3 regions of the Pedobacter sp. AC163 genome follow, and region 2 is predicted to be linked to each of the others. Evidence: riboswitches for the same ligand, from Rfam matches in the RefSeq annotation. Region 2 holds a riboswitch; each other region holds the start of a gene.
The links. A riboswitch is a leader RNA that binds a small molecule or an ion and turns the genes downstream of it on or off. The one in region 2 is predicted to bind S-adenosylmethionine.
Positions count from the first base shown of each region.

Region 1: linked by a shared signal. The riboswitch ahead of ACZZZK_RS00345 (SusC/RagA family TonB-linked outer membrane protein) and the one ahead of metH (methionine synthase) in region 2 are both predicted to bind S-adenosylmethionine.
Region 3: linked by a shared signal. The riboswitch ahead of ACZZZK_RS01475 (O-acetylhomoserine aminocarboxypropyltransferase/cysteine synthase family protein) and the one ahead of metH (methionine synthase) in region 2 are both predicted to bind S-adenosylmethionine.

Region 1 is NZ_OZ409872.1:82,318-89,124, forward strand. Features, by position in the region: gene ACZZZK_RS00335 (sterol desaturase family protein) at 1-222, shown strand, start outside; gene ACZZZK_RS00340 (SusD/RagB family nutrient-binding outer membrane lipoprotein) at 318-1,751, opposite strand; gene ACZZZK_RS00345 (SusC/RagA family TonB-linked outer membrane protein) at 1,762-4,935, opposite strand; SAM riboswitch class I at 5,277-5,377, opposite strand; gene ACZZZK_RS00350 (peroxiredoxin family protein) at 5,506-6,801, shown strand.
Region 2 is NZ_OZ409872.1:2,514,967-2,521,773, forward strand. Features, by position in the region: gene ACZZZK_RS10795 (methylenetetrahydrofolate reductase) at 1-234, opposite strand, end outside; gene ACZZZK_RS10800 (four helix bundle protein) at 262-621, opposite strand; gene metH (methionine synthase) at 660-4,376, opposite strand; SAM riboswitch class I at 4,541-4,646, opposite strand; gene ACZZZK_RS10810 (Bax inhibitor-1/YccA family protein) at 4,936-5,679, opposite strand; gene ACZZZK_RS10815 (hypothetical protein) at 5,720-6,286, opposite strand; gene murQ (N-acetylmuramic acid 6-phosphate etherase) at 6,379-6,807, opposite strand, start outside.
Region 3 is NZ_OZ409872.1:316,884-323,690, reverse strand. Features, by position in the region: gene ACZZZK_RS01485 (homoserine dehydrogenase) at 14-1,258, opposite strand; gene ACZZZK_RS01480 (homoserine O-acetyltransferase family protein) at 1,473-2,555, opposite strand; gene ACZZZK_RS01475 (O-acetylhomoserine aminocarboxypropyltransferase/cysteine synthase family protein) at 2,616-3,947, opposite strand; SAM riboswitch class I at 4,239-4,349, opposite strand; gene ACZZZK_RS01470 (hypothetical protein) at 4,542-5,549, shown strand; gene ACZZZK_RS01465 (trans-sulfuration enzyme family protein) at 5,794-6,807, opposite strand, start outside.

The DNA of each region.
Region 1 (6,807 bases), 2.4 Mb from region 2:
TTTGAAGTTTTGAATACTTCAGTTCACCATAACCTGCACCACAGTAAATTTAAGGGGAACTATGGACTGTATTTCAGGTTCTGGGATAGGGTAATGGGCACCGAACATCCGGATTATGTGAAGGAATATGACCGCTTGCAGGATCAGCGCTTTGCTCCGAATCCTTTTGATAAACGAGAGTTGAAGATACAGCAAAAGGAGAAATATGAGCAGGCGCTCTAACCTCAGGCTCGGTCAAATATTTTGTTACAAAAATGCCCTGGAAACATGTGGGTTTCCAGGGCAAGATACTTTTTCAGTCTGGGAAAAAGCCAGAACTAATTGATATCAAACCATAATTTGGTTGTCAGCAGGTCAGCACCCTGGCTGGCCACCGCATTTTTATAGCTTTGTCCGTTTAGAGATTGCTCCGTACCCGGATAAATAAAACGTACCGGAATCTGGCCATTTAGTACGGTATTCACCGAAGCGGTAAGTTGCGGGTAATCCAATCGGCGACGCTCGGCCCAGGCTTCCAAACCCTGACCAAAAAGCGCAAGCCATTTTTGCTCACCGATTGATTTTTTATAACTAGCAGCATCATATTGAACTGATGCCTGCGCCAGATAAGCATTGGCTGCAGCATCCGATACACTAAATTGTTTCAGCGAAGCTATGATGCCTTGCTTATAAAGATCTGCAGCATTTTCTGTAGTTAAGCCTCTTGCAGCAGCCTCGGCTCTATCGAAAAGTAATTCTGCATAGCTGAAAATTACGGCAGGGGATTGCGGCGCAAGAAAATAAGTTCCTGGCTTGGATGTTTTGGCAAAGCCCAGGTTACTGGCTTCTGAATTGGTTAATCCATTGGGCAAACCAACATATTCTTCAGGGGTAGCGGTTTGTGTTCTGCTTGCATAAACTGGCAGCCGTGGGTCATTTAGCGAAGACAGCTTATCAACTATTGTTTTGCTAATCCGGTAATCATCACGGGTATCAAATTGTGCACTCACCGGGTTCTGTTGTGGGGAGATCTGATAAATCAGTTGGGCAATATCCGTATTGTCACTGATATATTGATCGCCATCAGCCTTAATTTCATCCAATACCTGCTTTGCCTTTGCAGGTTCTCTGTCTGCAATTCTCAAAGCGATTCTTAACCGTAAAGCGTTAGCGAACTTTTTCCATTTACCAATATTTCCACCATAGATAATGTCACCTGTAATGGCTTTCCCTGCGGGATCAAGAGCATTTTTAGCATTTTTCAGATCTTCCAAGAGGCCAAAATATACGTCTTTTTGTTTGTCATAAGCTGGCGTAATGAATTCGTCTAATTTTCCTGCCTGGCTGTAGGGAATATCCCCATAGGCATCTGTAAGCAACAGGAATGACCAGGACCTTAAAGTTAAAGCCACACCCCGGTAATTTGGATTGGCGGTGGTATTTCCGATTTCAATGATCTTGTTAAAACCGGTGATACTTTGCGAGTACAAGGTAGACCATAAAGAGATAAAACTACTGTTCGAATAAATAAAGCGATCTTCTTCGGTATACTGGACCTTTGCCCAGTGTTGCGCAAAAAGAAGACTCGAATTCATGTTGTTAGTTGTTCCCCAATAGGCATCGGTAGTGTTTTTTATCGCAGCAGTAAGCACATAATCAGGCTGTGCATTTTCAGTAGCGTTCGGATTGATGTTTACTTCGTCGAGTTCCTTGCCGCAGGAGGCTGCTAAAATTGAAACGAAAGCAGTGATATATATAAATTTATTTTTCATGTGGATAGGATTAAAATTTAATGTTCAGGTTAATGCCATAGCTGCGGGTTGTTGGGTTAGAAAGGCTCTCAAGCCCCTGGCCATTACCAGTGTTAAAGGCTACCTCCGGATCGATATCGGCTACATTACGGTGCAGTATCGCCAGGTTTCTTCCTACAAGTGATACCGAGACGCCTTGCAGACTTAAAGGACGTATCCATTTCGAGGGTAGGTTATAGCTCAGTTTAATTTCGCGGAGTTTGACGTAGGAAGCATCAAATATATTGGCCTCATCAATGGTGCGAAACGACTTGTAATAGGTTTGTGCAGAAAGTATTTTCTCATTGCGTTTCCCATCAGCCGTTACCCCATCGAAAATCATCCCGTCATCGTAAACCGTTACACCGGCGGGCGCCGTAGCACCGTCAGCCAGTCTTACTGTTCCATTTGCTTTCACATTTCCCGGATAATAATAGGAAATTCCGCCCAATTCTGCCGCTCTGCCTGGCAGGGTAGAGGCCAGCACGCCTGTATAGGTTCCTGTTGCATAGGTGCCGTTGTAAATTGAGCCGCCAAAGCTGGCATCAATCAACACGCCCAAACTAATACCCTTATAGGTGAAGGTATTGGATATGCCGCCTATCCAATCTGGTGTATATTTACCCAGAACCCTTTTGGTAGGATCAGCCTGTGGAGCTCCTGTTGCATTGACGATGATATTTCCACTGCCATCTCTTAAAAAAGCGTTACCAAACAGCGTTCCATAAGGTTGGCCGACAGCTGCGATGACTTGAGCAGAGTTTGTTGCCACGACATAGTTTTGCAACAGCCCCGCTTGATCCAGCTCGATAACCTTACTTCTGTTCGCGGCATAATTTACATCAATATCCCAGGTCAGCTGCTTTCTGATAGGAGTAACCGCCAATTGTACTTCCACGCCTTTATTGTTGATTTTTCCTGCATTTAACAATTTGGACCTGAATCCGGTACTCTGACTAACATCCACACTTAAAATCTGGTCGTAGCTATTGGTATTGTATAAACTTACATCAAAACGAAGGCGCTTGTTGAACAACACAGCTTCTGCTCCTAATTCAGATGAGGTCGTGGTTTCAGGTTTCAGATCAGGATTCAAATCTGTGGCCGAAGGGCTGAGTTGAGGATTGCTCCCAAAAGGGGCACTGAAAGAATAAGTGTTAATCAGGCGATATGGATCGGCATCCTTACCTACTTTCGACCAACCTCCACGGATTTTGGCATAATCGAGCACCTCGTTCTTGATATCAAAAGCTTCTGTCAGCACAAGGCTTCCGTTAAAGGAAGGGTAGAAATAAGATCTGTTCTGGGCCGGCAATGTCGATGACCAGTCGTTACGGGCCGTCACATTTGCAAAAAGGTAATTCCTAAATCCAATCTGCGCCGATGCGTAACCACTGTAAGATTTCAATTTACTATAATTATTAGAAGAGGTAAGTGGATCTCTGGAATTGTTCAAAGTGTATAAGCCAGCGACAGCAAGCCTCGGTGCACTCTGATCATTTTGTTCGATATATCTCGAACGTATATTCGTTCCCAACAAAGCTTCCACGCTGAAATCATCATTAAGCTGTTTAGTGTAGTTCAAGGTTGCATCGGTATTGCTTTCGTTCACGGTAAAAGCACTTTCGGTATAGGAGCCAAAGGGAGTTCCATTGGTACCATATGCAATCTTGATCTTACGACGATCATTATAATAGTCTGTTCCCGAACGGAAGTTAAAGTTAAGACCGTCAGTAATTTTATAATTTAGGCCAATGTTTCCGATAATCCTGTTCCGGTTTTGGGATACTGTATTTTCATAGGCCACCCAGTACGGATTACTGTAGTAACTGTTGTTCCAGTTGAAAGTGTTTCCGTTTTCATCCCGGTAGTTTTTCAATTGATTAATGTCTACCTGTCTGCCAAACCAGGTAAACTGAAGCATGGTACTGGTCGACCTGGAACCGCCTGTTCCTGGTAAGTTGTCAGAACCAAGTTTACTGTAATTTGCATTCGCTGTTAGAGTTAGCTTTGGCGTAATCCTCAAAGTTGTGTTTAGGGCAAACGAATTCTTGTCCTGCCCGGAGTTAGGCACCACACCAACCTGTTTTAGATTGTTGTAGGATAAGCGGTAATCAAATTTCTCTCCGGCATCTTCAACGGCAATGCCATTGGAAAGAGAATAGCCAGTTTCAAAAAAATCACGAACATTATCTGGATTGGCTACAAATGGAACGGCTACTCCTTTTGAAAAAAACTGGGGAATCAGCCTGCCATCCATTCTCGGGCCCCAGCTTTCATCCACACCGTCATTCGTTCCGGCACCCTTGCCATCTACGTAGCTAAACTTGCCTTCTGATCCCTGACCAAAAACATCCTGGTACTTTGGCAGTGTAAGTAAACTTTCAATAACCCCATTGGAGTTAAAACTGACCCCCAAACCCTTTTTCGATTTTCCGGATTTTGTTTTGATAATAACTACTCCGGCCGCTGCCCTTGAGCCGTACAACGCTGCTGCGTTCGGGCCTTTAAGCACACTGATCGATTCTATATCATTTGGATTGATATCGGAAATTGTATTTGCGTAATCTCTTGCGCCAGCGGAATTGAGTTGCGAATTATCCACGGGTATACCATCCACAACAAAAAGCGGCTGGTTATTGCCAGAAATAGAAGTTTCTCCTCTAATCACTATGCGGGAAGAACCCATATCGCCCTGGCTATTGGTTACCCTCACGCCGGCAACCTTACCTGCCAGCGCATTTACCAGGTTGCTTTCCCTCGCTTCAGTCAAGCTCTCACCTTTGAGCTCCTGTACGGCATAACCCAACGATTTTTTTTGTCTCGATATGCCCAGAGCGGTAACCACAACTTCATCTAAAGCGTTATCCGCATCATTTAAAACCACGTTGAGCACCTGTGTATCACCAGATACTTCCACTTCTTTAGTAGCGAAGCCGATATAAGAAAATACCAATGTGCTTTTGCCAGTTACCGTAATGGTAAAACTGCCGGCAGCATTACTTGTTACTGCCTGTTTGGTACCTTTTACAAAAATGGAAACGCCGGGCAGAGTTTCTCCTGATGAACTTTTAACCGTGCCTGATATGGAGATGTTTTGTGCACGTACGAATGGGGAAAGCAATAGCAGAAATAATATTGCCGGAAGCTTAATCTTGTTGAACATAATAGATATTGTTGATGATTAATTAAGGGATGATGTCGCGAAATTTTGGCAAAGCTCTTCCACTCCGCTTTTGACGAATTTTTTAACACACTGATAATGAAAATTAAGTTTTTGTGGTATTTGCTAACTTTAGTCTATACAAATACCCGTTCGCATTCGGTCTCTTTTACTTCGGTTTGAAATGCATGCGTAAATTGATTTTTGCTCGTTAGTTTTTTCCATTTAATTTATTTTTCTGATAGATCAACACTTATCAATTGTAGCAATCCGCTTATAAAAAAAAGCACTCCTATAAATCAGGAGTGCTCTCATATTCATTAACAATGATTTGGCCTTCAACTGACTTAACTATCCCGGACTTTCCGGGATGGAATTAGCACCATACCTAAGGGTGGTTGCTAAGGTTTCGCAGGGCCATTCCCTCCACCTTTCTTGATAAGTATTTTAAAATAACTGGCGCAAAGATAATAGAAAAATCATATTGTCTAGTAATTCTATAGATTTTATTGAAATATTTTTTTCTTAAGGCTAATCATGCCTACATTTGCGCTATTAATTGATCAGCATCCCATGAAAATAAAATATATTTTAATAGTTGTAGCAGGACTTTTCCTACATAATTCATCAGCGCAATCAAAAAATGAAATCAAAAGCAATAGTGTCGAATCTCCGAAATCTTTTCGGGCAGATGGAATCTGGAGAGGTGTCTTTAATCTCAAACCCGGTGTTGAAGTACCATTTAATTTTGAAATTAAAAATAGAAACGGTGATCAACCCTTTCTCAGCTTTTTAAATGCCGATGAGCGCTTCGACGGGGGAGTTGTAAAAAGGAAAGGAGATTCATTGTTGATTAACCTGGATCAGTTCGACAATGTTCTTGCTTTTAAAATCCAGAAAGATTCACTTGTCGGCGTATTGAAGAGACAGGATGGATCTGGAAAACCACTGCCTGTGTATGCCAGTAAAGCAAAGCAATATCGGTTTGCAACCAGCGGCCAGGCACCAGATGCAGATTTTTCTGGAAAATACGATATTGTTTTTCAGTTACAGAATGGCAAAAGTGAAAATGCGGTAGGACTTTTTAAGCAGGCCGGAAATAAAATTACAGGTACATTTCTCCGCATTACCGGCGATTCCCGCTATCTTGAAGGCAGTGTTGATGGAAACCATTTTTATCTTTCCGGTTTCATCGGTTCGAGCCCTGCTTACTACAAAGGCACATTTTCAAAAGACGGTAAAATTGTGGGAGAAGTAGTGAGTGCCAGGGGGAATACGCCCTTCACCGGAACTCAAAATCAAAATGCGGCCCTCCCGGATGCGACCAAATTAACTTTTTTAAAAGATGGGTATAAAACGCTTGACTTTTCTCTTCCGGATGTTAATGGAAAGAAGATCTCGTTGAAGGATGAGAAATTTAAAAATAAGGTTGTGATCCTGACGATTACCGGAACCTGGTGCCCTAATTGTGTAGATGAGGCAGCATTTATCGCTCCATGGTACAAGGAAAATCGCAGTCGTGGCGTTGAAGTTATTGGGATTCATTATGAGCGGCAACTGGATTCGGCTTATGTAAAAAAAGCATTGGGAAGATTTCGCGATAAGTTCGGCATTGAATATGATCAGGTGATCGCAGGCAAACCGGATAAAAAACAGGTTGCAGAATCACTTCCTGGACTAAGTAATTTCCTTTCTTTTCCAACGATGATCATCATCGATAAAAATGGAAATGTTGCTCAGATCCATACAGGTTATAGTGGACCAGCAACGGGAAAATACTACACTGATTTTGTCAAAGCATTTAATGATGAAATTGATGGATTGTTGTCAAAAAAGACTGCTGTAGAAGAGCCTCTAACAAGAAATTAATTTGTT
Region 2 (6,807 bases):
AATTGTACCTGGGCGTTTGCGGTACGATACTTTTTGCAACAAGCCGTTTTCCTGTTCCTTGTAAATATAATCTTCTCTTAAGGAGGTTACATCAATAAAAGGAGGATTAAACTCTAGCAAAGGATCGATGGCATCGTAAATCCATTGGATACTTTGCCCTTTTATTGGTGGCAATAGCTCGAAAGAGAACAAGGTTTTGCCCTTTGAATTATTTATATGGTCTGTAATTTTCATTAAGTACTTAGTATAAAGTCGTTAGTATCATGATTGGATGCCTAGACTTCTTTGCAATCCACTTATCATTTTTTGTACTTCATTGATTTGGATTATTGCATTGTCGAAAATCGCTTTATCCATATATCCAAATTCGTAAGCTAATATCATTTGCGTTTCTAATTCAAAAGCAGACCCTAAACTAATGCTTAAAAATTGATTTAGTTCCTTGGCAGATTTCCTTCCACATCCTTCAGCAATATTTGAAGGAATTGAAATAGCACAACGAGTTAGTTGAGAGGTTAGAGAATATCTTTCTTCCACAGGAAAAGTTCTAGTAACTTGAAAAACCATTTTAGAGATTTCAATTCCCATTTTCCAAACTTTAAGCTCCCTAAAATTATGCATCTTGTCTAATTACTTTATACTATGTACTAAATACTATATCAATATGCTAAATTAGGCGAGAGCCACTTCTCCGCTTCCTCTATCGTCATTCCTTTTCTGATTGCGTAATCTTCCACCTGATCTTTGGTGATCTTTCCCAGGCCGAAATATCTTGATTCGGGATGGGCAAAGTAAAAACCACTCACCGCAGCTGTTGGATACATGGCGTAACTTTCTGTTAAGTGTAAGCCAATTTTGTTCTCCGCATCAAGCAAGCTAAACAAAGTTCCCTTTTCCGTGTGTTCCGGACATGCAGGATAACCCGGCGCCGGACGAATACCTGCGTATTCCTCCTTGATCAATTCCTGATTGCTTAAGTTTTCATCCTTCGCATAACCCCAGTATTCTTTCCGAACCCGCTCGTGCATGCGTTCGGCAAAAGCTTCAGCCAAACGATCGGCTAATGCTTTGGCCATAATGCTATTATAATCATCATGATTGGCCTCAAATTCTGCTACCAACTCATCAATCCCAATTCCTGCAGTTAAAGCAAAACACCCAAAATAATCTTGAATACCAGATTCTTTAGGAGCAATGAAATCAGACAAAGCATAATAGGGCTGACCATCAACCTTTTCGGCTTGCTGACGCAGTGTGTGGATAGTAACTAGTCTTGAGTCTTCACTCTTAAGTCCAGAGTCGCCAGGTAGACTTCCGACTTCGGACTTCCGACTTTCTACTTCCAAATGAATGTCATCTCCAACTGCGTTTGCTGGCCAAAATCCAATTACCGCTCTAGCAGTTAACAACTTTTCATCTAAAATCCGTTTCAATAATGCCTGTGCATCATCGAAAAGTTTTTTTGCTTCACTCCCTACATTTTTATCATCAAATATTTTAGGGTAGCTTCCGCGAAGTTCCCAGGTATGGAAAAATGGTGTCCAATCGATATATGGAACTAATTCATCCAAAGGATATTGATCAAAAACCCTGGTTCCGGTAAATTCAGGAACTGGCAAATTTTGATCAAAATCTATCTTAAACTGATGTTTCCGTGCTTCTTCAATGGTTTTGAAACGCTTATCAGAACGCTTGTTCAAATGCGCTTCCCTGGCTTTTTCATACTCTGCTTTGATGCCGGCAACGTAGTCAGCTTTTGTTTCAGGATTCATCAGGGTACTGCAAACAGTAACACTTCGCGATGCATCTAAAACATGGATAGCCGGACCAGAATAATTTGGGGCAACTTTTACAGCCGCGTGAATCCGTGACGTGGTTGCTCCACCAATAATTAATGGAATGGTAAAACCTTCTCGTTCCATTTCTTTGGCAAAGTGAACCATTTCATCAAGTGATGGTGTAATTAATCCACTTAAGCCAATAATATCGGCATTTATTTCTCGGGCTTTTTTGATGATCTCCTGCGCAGGAACCATCACGCCCATATCTACAATTTCAAAGTTATTACAGGCCAAAACTACCCCCACAATGTTCTTCCCAATATCGTGAACATCACCTTTAACGGTAGCCATCAACACTTTACCTGCCGAGGAATTCTGATCCTGATCTGGATTATCTAATTTCTCCTGCTCAATAAAAGGAAGCAAATAAGCCACCGCTTTTTTCATCACCCTGGCCGACTTAACCACCTGAGGCAAAAACATTTTTCCGGCACCAAATAAATCACCAACAATGTTCATTCCGTCCATCAATGGTCCTTCAATCACTTGTATTGGGCGGGCATATTTTTGACGAGCTTCTTCAACATCATCGTCAAGATACTCTACAATTCCTTTTACCAGGGAGTGAGATAGGCGTTCTTCAACGGATCCCTTTCTCCATTCTTCGTCTTTTACAATTTCTTTCCCTTTTGATTTTACCGTATCAGCATACTCAACCAATCGCTCAGTGGCATCATCACGTCGGTTCAAAAGAACATCTTCTACCCTTTCCAACAGTTCGGGTGGAATTTCCTGATACACTTCAAGCATACCTGCATTTACAATCCCCATATCTAAACCCGCCTGAATGGCATGGTAAAGAAATGCAGAGTGCATCGCTTCGCGGACAACATTGTTTCCTCTAAATGAAAATGAAATATTTGATACACCACCACTTACTTTTGCATGTGGCAGGTTTTCTTTGATCCAACGGGTCGCATTAATAAAATCTACCGCGTAATTATTATGTTCTTCTAAACCTGTGGCTACGGTAAGGATATTCGGATCGAAAATAATGTCTTCAGGAGGAAAACCGATTTCATGTACCAGAATATCATAGCTTCGTTTACAAATCTCTTTTCTCCGTTCGTAGTTATCGGCCTGGCCTTGTTCATCAAAAGCCATTACAACAACTGCAGCGCCATATTGCATAATTTTGCGGGCGCTTTCACGAAACTTGTCTTCGCCTTCTTTAAGCGAAATAGAGTTAACAATTCCTTTCCCCTGCAAACATTTCAATCCATTTTCTATCACCGACCACTTAGAGGAATCGACCATGATAGGTAATTTGGCGATATCCGGTTCGGAGGCAATCAGATTTAAAAACTTCGTCATGGCAGCTTCCGAATCGAGCATACCTTCATCCATGTTCACATCAATAATCTGTGCTCCACCTTCTACCTGTTGTAGCGCAACAGCTAAGGCCGCTTCGTAATCGCCACCTAAAATTAACTTCGAAAATTTTGGAGATCCGGTGATATTTGTCCTTTCACCAACGTTTACAAAAATACTTTCCGGCGTTATCGTTACAGGCTCCAATCCGCTTAAGCGCATAAAAGGCTCAATAGTTGGCAATTTCCGTGGCGAAGCTTTTTTAGCATTCTTTGCAATGCAGCCAATGTGATCAGGAGTGGTGCCGCAACAGCCACCCACAATATTTACAAAACCAGATTGAATAAAATCGTCTACCAGGTGAGCCGTTTCATGTGGTTGTTCGTCGTAAGCACCAAATTCATTCGGCAAGCCGGCATTTGGATAAGCAGAAACGTAACAACCCGCTTTGGTAGCCAGCTCTTCGATGTGCGGACGCATCTCTTTTGCCCCTAAAGCACAGTTAAAACCAATGCTTAAAGGTTTTGCATGCATTACCGAATTTAAGAAAGCTTCTGCTGTTTGACCAGAAAGCGTTCTTCCAGAAGCATCGGTAATGGTTCCAGAAATCATAATTTCGAGCTTACGACCAACTACTTCTTCATATTTTTTAATGGCCACAATGGCCACTTTTGCATTTAGTGTATCAAAGATGGTTTCGATGAGAAGCACATCAGAACCTCCATCTACCAAACCGCGAACCTGTTCATAGTATGCTGCTTCCAGTTCGTCGAAATAAACCGCCCTAAAACCTGGGTCGTTTACATTTGGCGACATAGAAAGGGTTCTGTTGGTTGGCCCTATTGCGCCTGCAACAAAACATTTCCGATCAGGATTTGCAGCCATAAATTCAGTAGCAGCCTCTTTTGCCACCCTCGCACCTTCAAAGCTTAACTCATAAGAAAGATCTTCCATCTGGTAATCAGCCATGGAAATTCTTTGTGTACTGAAGGTGTTGGTTTCGATAATATCCGCACCAGCGGCTAAATATTCAAGATGTATGGCTTTAATAATATCAGGCCGAGTGATGTTGAGCAAATCGTTATTGCCTTTTACATCACACGGATGATCTTTAAAACGTTCCCCTCTAAAATCCTCTTCGGTTAAAGTATAACGCTGAATCATGGTACCCATCGCACCATCAATTACTAAAATACGTTTTTCTAATTCTTCTCTTATGCTCATACTAGTATTTAGTAGTTAGTATCGAGTATCAAGACATTCGACACGAGATGTAACTACATTTCAACTCAATATGTAATCTGGCATTTGTTATCTAAATACTAAAGACTATATACTAAGTACTAAAAAAGCTTATTTAAAAAGTTGGTACGAGAATCGTAATCCTAAACTTATCTGCCCCCGATTAAAATCGGGATAGAATGTAGCACCTTGTGTGGTCACAGGTTGCTAAGACTTCGTTGGGTCTAATCCCTCCGTCTTTCTTAATAAGCGTACAAAAATGCAACAAAGCAACATCAATTCCAAAAATTATCGCTCTGCTGCCAAATAAAATTACAAAGGCCATGCAAATTTGCACAGCCTTAAGAATATTGTTTTGTTTGAGTGCTTTAAACAGCCTCCCTTTTTCCGAATCTTTTGTTGTAGTAGATAATCAAATATCCCATCAAAAACGCACTAGGCAAACAACTAATAAAGATATGATCTGTAATATAAGTCACAGTAATTGCCTGGATAATGCCGCCAACTAAAATGAAGAATATGATTACCAAAAACTTGCTCATTATTTTCTACTTCCGAAAATGCGTAGCAAGAAAAGGAAGATATTTATAAAATCAAGGTATAGCGACAAGGCTGCCATTATAGCTAATTTCTTTGTATCAGCAGATGGAATTGATTCTCCGCTTTCTTCAATTCCCATTCCAATTCTTTTAATTTTTTGAACATCGTATGCAGTCAATGCTGTAAAAACAGCAATACCAACAAATGCCATAATTAAGCTAAACTGTTCACTTTTGATAAACATGTTTGCAATACTGGCTATAAATAAACCGGCAACACCAACCATTAAAATTGGGCCGAACTTGCTCAAATCTATATTTGTTGTGTAACCCATAACAGCCATTATACCAAAAATCCCTGCGGCTGCAGCAAAACAAGTTATAATCGAGGTGCCAGTGTAAATTAAGAGAATGAAACTCAAACTTACGCCCAGTAACACAGAAAACAGGACAAATACACCTAACAAGGCGCCATAAGATAGTCTGGAAAAGCCAGCCCCCATTACTAAAACTAGCCCAAGTGGCGCAAACATGGCCACATAACCTAACGCAGTTCTTCTTCCAGTTTCAAAATCGATTAAAGATCTTAAGGCCGATTCAGTGTTTGAAATATAAAAAGCAGATAGAGTGGATAAAGCCAACGCTACAAACATCCACAGGAATACGTTTGCAAAAAACTTCTTCGATACAGAGTTTTCCTGTACAAAGACACTATTGGTTTGATAATTATAATTTTGTTGTTCCATTTTTAATTTTGTGTATTTAAATGATTTTAAAAATAACAATTTAGTTTAATCTTTTTGTCAAGAGTTCTTCAACTTTTTTGAAGAACTGTAGCGGTTTAAGTGTACGCCACGGCAGATTGTCAAAAGCTCCTCCGAAATTGATATAGTAATCTATATTATTGTCTTTAAATTCGGAAATAACGTGTTCTTGAAAATTTACGCCAACAATCCATCCATCTTCTACTTCCTGAAACCACTCTTCATAATAGCTATCATCAGATGCGTGAAAATTTAAAACGTTCTCGCCAATAAGAATAAATTTGGTAATCCCTTCGTCCATCATCAATTCTAAAATATCACGTTTAAGTAACATGATATCATTATTAATTGCATCATTCCATTCGCCGATAAATTCGATAATGGCATAACTGCGATCATAATCAGCATACAAAACCTTCATGTAAAGGGTGTTCGACCCGAATTCGTCCCACTGCGGATGCAGTAGAAAATTATAAATTTGTTTGTCGAAGTAAATTTCCGAATACTCGGTATTGTAAAATGGTGAGCGCTCATCTTCTGCCGAAACATAATCATCTCTCCACTGGTAATAAGGCTCGATTTCGTGCATTTTAATATTTAATTTTGAGTGAGTGAATTTTGAATGACTGAATTTAACGGCGATGCTAACTCTATCATTCACTCATTATATCATTCATTCATTTACTGTGGTTGTCGTTGTCCCGCCTCTACCGCTTTACGTACGCTTCCATATTTTGTAAGTAAATCTGCCGCCTCATCATATCCTATGTTTAATTCATCGGCCACCATCTGAGTTCCGCGATCGACTAATTTGTTATTGGTTAACTGCATATCTACCATTTTGTTTCCTACTACCCGTCCTAACTGAACCATCACGGTGGTACTCAACATGTTTAAAACCAATTTCTGTGCAGTACCAGATTTCATTCGGGTTGAACCGGTGATAAATTCCGGGCCAACAACAACTTCAACAGGAAAATCAGATTCAGCAGCGATTGGTCCACCAGTATTGCAAACAATACAACCTGTTAAAACGCCGTGCTTACGGGCAGTATTTAAACCGCCAACTACATAAGGTGTAGTTCCAGATGCGGCCAAACCTACCAAACA
Region 3 (6,807 bases), 2.2 Mb from region 2:
CCTTAAAAAATTCTTATATCGACGCTAGTTCTTCCGCGAAGACATTTGCAGCAACCTGCTCCTGTTTGTAAATCTGCCTACCCGTATAGGCGACAAAAACATTCTTATCTAGTAGAAGATCACGATTACTAATCAAATTTCCCAATTTCACCGTACCGATTACGTATTTGTACTCACTGGCTGAATAACGCTCGCTAATGTTATCGAACTCCAGTAAACTGATTAAATCTTCATCAGCATAACGCAAATAGATCTCCAATAAAATATCTTCAGTGTGTTTTACACCATTTTCTGAGTGATATTTTTTGTACTCATAACGATAATCATAACGTAAGGCAGCAATATCAGAAAGTACAGCAGCGCCTGTTGGGTGGCCACCTGCACCTTTGCCAAAGAAAAATTGCTTATCAGCAAAAGCCGCCTGAACCGTTACCGCATTGTATTCATTCTCTACATTGTATAAGAAATCATCTTTTGCTACCAATTTTGGCAATACATAGGTTACAATATCCTTTGTGTTTACTTTTCTAGCTGTTGGAACCAGTTTAATTTTGAAGTTTTTTTCACGAGCATATTTAATGTCGTAATGAGACAGGTTTTGAATACCAATGTTCAATATCGCATCAGGGTTTACGAACAAGCCATAAGCATGCGCCGTTGCGATAGCTAATTTGTATTTTGGGTCGTATCCACCAACGTCCAAAATTGGGTCAGTTTCTGCAAAACCTAAGTCTTGCGCTTCTTTTAGTGCCGAATCATAACTCTGATTTTCGTTAAAAATTTTCGATAAAATATAATTCGACGAACCATTAAAAATTCCGCTCAGGGCATGGAAAAGTTCATTATCATAATATTCTTCCAGGTTTCTGATGATTGGAATACTTCCGCAAACTGCACCTTCGTAAAGTAGCGATGTGCCATGTTGCTGTTGTAGATCTACTAACTCTTTCAAGTGCGTAGCAATCATCTTTTTATTTGCTGAAACTACGTTTTTACCATTCTTCAATGCCGTAGTTACAATTTCGTAAGCCGCATCAGCATCATTTATCAACTCTACAATCGTATTGATTTCGGAATTATTCAGAATCTCGTTTTTATCCGTTGTAAATAGATCTTTATTAAGGGTACGTTTCTTTCTTGGGTCTTTAATCGCTATTTTAATGATTTCAAGGTTAAGGTTCTGGCTTTGGATGATGTCCAATAAACCTTGTCCTACAACTCCGAAACCAAATAATCCGATTTTTAAATTTTTGCTCATGTTGTTTTATAGTATCGAGTAGCGGAAAAAGTATCAAGAGTAGATGCTCAAAAAGGCTTTCGCTACCATTTGTTTTTGCTATTTTTTATTTGCCACGGAAACACGGATTTACACTGAATTAGGTACCCTAGTTTTCCGTGACTGATTAATTATTTCTATGTTTTTAACCTTGGGTTTTTATTTTAAACCTTCCACCGTTCATGCTTCTGCCTGATTAGGCAGTATGCTGCAACTTGATAATTTTTTTGTTTCTGCTTTCCTTAATGAAATTTCCGATGATGTTTGTTAATGCATTAGTTTCGATCAAGAAACCATCATGACCATATTCAGAATGAATGGAGGCAAATTCCGCATCGTTAATATGATCAGCTAAAAATTTCTGCTCCGAAATTGGAAACAGGAAGTCATTTTCAATTCCTATAACTAGCGTATTTGCTTTAATTAGCTTCAAAGCCTCGGCAATTGATTTACGGTTGCGACCAACGTTGTGGCTATCCATTGCTTTAGTTAAATAATAGTAACTATAAGCATTGAAGCGGTTTATCAATTTCTCTCCCTGATAATTTTGGTATGATGAAGCCCTGAAATTATCCGTTTTATCGTTTACGCTTTCTACCTGCGTATTGCCATAAGCATGGTAAGTTCTGTAGCTCAAAAGCGCTATACTACGAGCGGTTTTAAGTCCCTTACTACCGCCATCTGGCTGGTTAGCGTAAAAAGTTCTATCGGTGGTAATCGCCAAACGCTGGCTTTCATTAAAAGCAATTCCCCACGGAGAATGAACAGCATTTGTAGCAACCAAAATAAGATTCTCAATTCTGTTCGGCTCAATTATTCCCCATTCTACTGCCTGCTGACCTCCTAATGAACCGCCAATTAATAATTTGATGTTTCCAATGCCTAAATGATCGGCCAATAGTTGGTGAGCAGATACAAAATCGCGGATAGTAAATTGTGGGAATGATAGATAATAAGGTAAACCGTTTACAGGATTGGTACTTAAAGGATTGGTTGTTCCGTAGTTCGAACCCAAAACATTCGCACAAATGATATAATGTTCTTCCGGATTAAACAAAGCATTTTGCCCAAACAGACCTTCCCACCACTCAAAAACATCGTCATTTGCGGTTAAAGCATGGCAAACCCAAATTACGTTATCTTTTTTGGCATTTAATTTTCCATAAGTTTGAAAAGCGATTTGCAAGTTTCGAATTTTCTTGCCACTTTCTAACTTAAACTGTTTGGGATAATTATACACCCCAACCTCTGAAGAGGTCTTTGAACTTCTATCGGTCATATTATTGACTGTAAATTTTTAAACATGTTTTGTTGCAACCCTTTCGAGGGATGGATAGTATTAGGCTTGTAAACTTTCAGCAGTTGCGTGAGCGCTGATAGTAGCAAAAGCCTGCTCAAAATCTGCTTTAATGTCATCGATATGCTCAATACCAACTGAAACCCTTAACGCATTTGGTTTTACACCTGCAGCTAATTGTTCCGTTTCACTTAATTGTTGATGTGTGGTTGCCGAAGGCTGAATAATCAGCGTTTTAGCATCGCCGACATTTGCTAAATGAGAAACCAGTTTTAACTGATCTATAACTTGGGTTGCATTTTCCTTGGTGCCATTTAATTCGAAAGATAAAACACCACCGAAACCATTGCTCAAATATTTTTTTGCCAGATTATTGTATTTGCTGCTTGCTAAACCTGGATAATGAACTTCTTTAACAAGCGGATGATTTTCTAACCAGGTGGCCAACTCCAAAGCATTATCTACATGGCGTTGTACGCGAAGAGATAACGTTTCTAAACCTTGCAATAAAAGGAATGAATTGAAAGGCGAAAGGGCAGGACCCAAATCTCTTAAACCCTCAACTCGAGCACGAATGATGAATTGAATGTTACCAAATGGGCCGCCGATGCCGAAAACATCATTAAAAACCAATCCATGATAACCTTCTGATGGCTCGGTGAACTGCGGAAATTTTCCATTGCCCCAATTATAATTTCCACCATCAACAATTACGCCTCCAATGCTGGTTCCATGTCCGCCAATCCATTTTGTTGCAGATTCTACTACGATGTTAGCGCCATGTTCCAAAGGTTTAAATAAATAACCTCCAGCACCAAAAGTATTATCCACGATGAAAGGAAGATCGTATTTCTTCGCAATTGCTGCGATCTTCTCAAAATCAGGAATGCTGAAAGCCGGATTTCCAATGGTTTCTAAGTAGATCGCTTTTGTTTTCTCTGTTATCTTTTGCTCAAATTCTTCAGGCACATCTGGATTTGCAAAATCTACATGGATGCCCAGGCGTTTGAAAGCCACCTTAAATTGATTGTAAGTTCCTCCGTAAATATGTGTTGAGGAAACAATGCTATCTCCCGCTTCTAAAATATTATGTAATGCAATAAACTGTGCCGCCTGACCAGATGCTGTTGCTAACGCTGCAACTCCACCTTCCAACGCCGCAATTCTTTTTTCAAAAACATCAGTCGTTGGGTTCATTAAACGAGTATAGATATTGCCAAATTCTTTTAAAGCGAAAAGATTAGCGCCATGTTCGGCATTTTTAAATCCATAAGAGGTAGTTTGATAAATTGGAACTGCTCTTGATCCTGTGGTTGGGTCTATTTCCTGGCCAGCGTGTAACTGTAGTGTTTCAAATTTATATGAAGTTGACATAATTCTAAATGATTGATTAAATGAATGTTGAAGATTGATTTCAAGCTTATGGTTATAAAATTTATCACCATAAATCAAGATAATTTTGTAGGGCGTATCCCGATCTATCGGGACCTTCCAATTTGAAAAAGAAACAAAGGAGGAAGATTTTTAAATTACTGTATGCAACAGCACATACAAGTAATCGCCCGCATATCACAACAAATCAATGAAATAGAAGAGTTCTCTACCTGATTGAGGTTTAGCTGAGGTTCGCTTTGCGATTGAAGATTTAGTATTTTCATCAGTTATAATTTATATCTCCAAATAACACCATGTTACTTGGTCAGGAATTGGCACCTTCTCTTTCTGAGGGTTGCCAGTGGGTCACGGAGCCAGTCTCTCGCCACTTCTTTATAAATCAATCCGATTAAAGATTGACTTTTATTCAGTTGTTCACCAAATAATATTTCAAATATCTAATTTAATTTCGAAACAACAAAATTAAATTCTGATAATTTGTTAAGTGCTTGTGAATCAAATTCGTAATTTTAATTTGAAATCATAAAATAAACTTAACCTTAAAAATTTTATGTTTGTCATACCTATCTAATCATGATGAAAAAAATAAAATCTACTTCCTTAGTACTGCTAATTGCAATATCAGGATTAACAGCTCAGGCACAATTCGGGGGATTAAAAGACAAACTATTAAAAGTTGGAACGGCACAAGGTGCTAAAGCTCTTGGTGTTGATAAATTTTTAAAGCAACCCGCTGCCATTACTACAGCATTTGAAGATGTAAACCGCGAGGGTGAAAAAATGCCTGATTTTAATGCTAAGGCAAAATTTCAGCCGCTATATTTACTGCCTAAAAACCCTGATGGAGGTTTCGTTTTGTGCGAGGGATTTTATGAAATGACAAATAAGAGCTACTGTTTAAAAGCCGGAACTTTTGCACCTTCGAAAGGGGATGGCTACATGTTTGCTCCTGTTTTAGGTCCGAAAGAAGAGATTGTGGTTGCCATTTTAAAGAGCGCAGAAAAACATCCAGAGGTGGAACAGCATGATATTCAAATTTTGCTTTGGACGATTATTGCCAGAACAAAATTTGCTGATTATGCAGGTACAGTAAAGCTAACAGCATTGAAACTTTTAACACCGAAACAGTTAACCCAACTGGAAGGCGGTGCCTTAGGTATTTTACCTTTCGATGTAATGGAAAAAGCTAAAGATCAGCTTCCCTCAGGGATTAAAGCTGTTTTCGAGGCTGAAAACAATATCCGTCAACTGGTTTCTTCTGGCAACTATACCTATGCCGATATGGAAAAATACGCCATTATTGCAGGTATGGCGCCACCAAGGGCCGATGTGCCAAGTGGTATTTGGACAAAACACCCTGACGGTTATTACGTTCGCTATTTTCCGTCTGGTTATTCGGTTACTAAAGTTCAGGTTTATGTACCGAAGGAGTTGTTGGCGAATGGAAATAAGATTGTTTATGATGCTGCCGGCGATATTGCTTGTCCTGCAAATACTGGTTCTCAGCGGTTGGCGCAAACAAACGAGCCATTAGAACCAAATTATTCTACGAAATTGGTAACGGTTTGTAATCCTAAATAGATTTTGAATATGAGCGGGATTGTAATTCTTATGGATTTGCAATCCCGCTTTTTGCTGTAGGCCCTATGGGAAAAATGAAGGGGTAAAGTTAAATAGTTTGCCACCCATAGGCTGCGATTTAAAAACAGAGTTTTGCCAGCAAGTGACTACTAGGTTGCTATTTGAAACACCGTTAGCAATCTTATTTCATTTGTTAAAACTCATAGTTTTAAGATTGCTTCGTGCCTCGCAATGACGGGCTAAGTTACCCAAGTGCTTGTTCTAAATCAGCAATAATATCATCCACGTGCTCCAAGCCCACGGAAATTCTTAAAAGATTTTTTGGGGTTTTACTGTCTGGCCCCTCAACTGAATAACGGTGTTCAATTAAACTTTCCACGCCTCCTAAGCTGGTTGCTTGCGCAAACAGCTTTACATTATTAACCACTCTGCTCGTTTCTTCTACATCACCTTTAACTAAGAACGACATCATTCCACCAAAATCCTTCATCTGTTTTTTAGCAATCTCATATTGAGGATGCGTTTCTAATCCGGGGAAGAATACAGCCTCTACTTTTGGATGGTTAACCAGATATTGCGCAACTAATTTGCCGTTTTCGCAATGGCCCTTCATGCGGTAAGCCAGGGTTTTTATACTTCTACAGAGTAGATAACAATCAAACGGAGAAGGAACCGCTCCACCGGTTTGTTGTATATTTTTTATTTTTTCCCAAAGCTCATCTTTTTTGGCAGTGACCAAGATTCCACCTAAAACATCGCTGTGGCCACCCAAATATTTAGTACTGCTATGCATTACAATGTCAGCGCCTAACAAAATTGGATTCTGTAGAATAGGAGAGGCGAAGGTACTGTCGCAAGCAAAGGTAATGTTGTTCTGCTTTGCAATTTTCCCGATTTCTTCAATATCCGTAATTTTTAGTAATGGGTTTGATGGGGTTTCTATCCAAATTAATTTGGTATTTGGTTTTATACTCGATTTAATTAATTCCAAATCAGTTTGATCAACAAAATCGAATTCTAAAACTTCGTTAAATATGGTGAGAAGCTGCTTTTTTATCCCCCAATACATATCATCAGGAGCGATAATATGGCTACCAGGTTTTAATGCCTGGAACAAACTCATTCCACAATTATTTCCTGAAGCGAAAGCTGCTGCATCTGCCCCATATTCTAATTTAGCTACAGTGTTTTCTAAAGCAGACCTGTTTGGGTTGCTCACGCGGCTATACATGTGCCCTCCGGGGTAGCCTCCATTCTC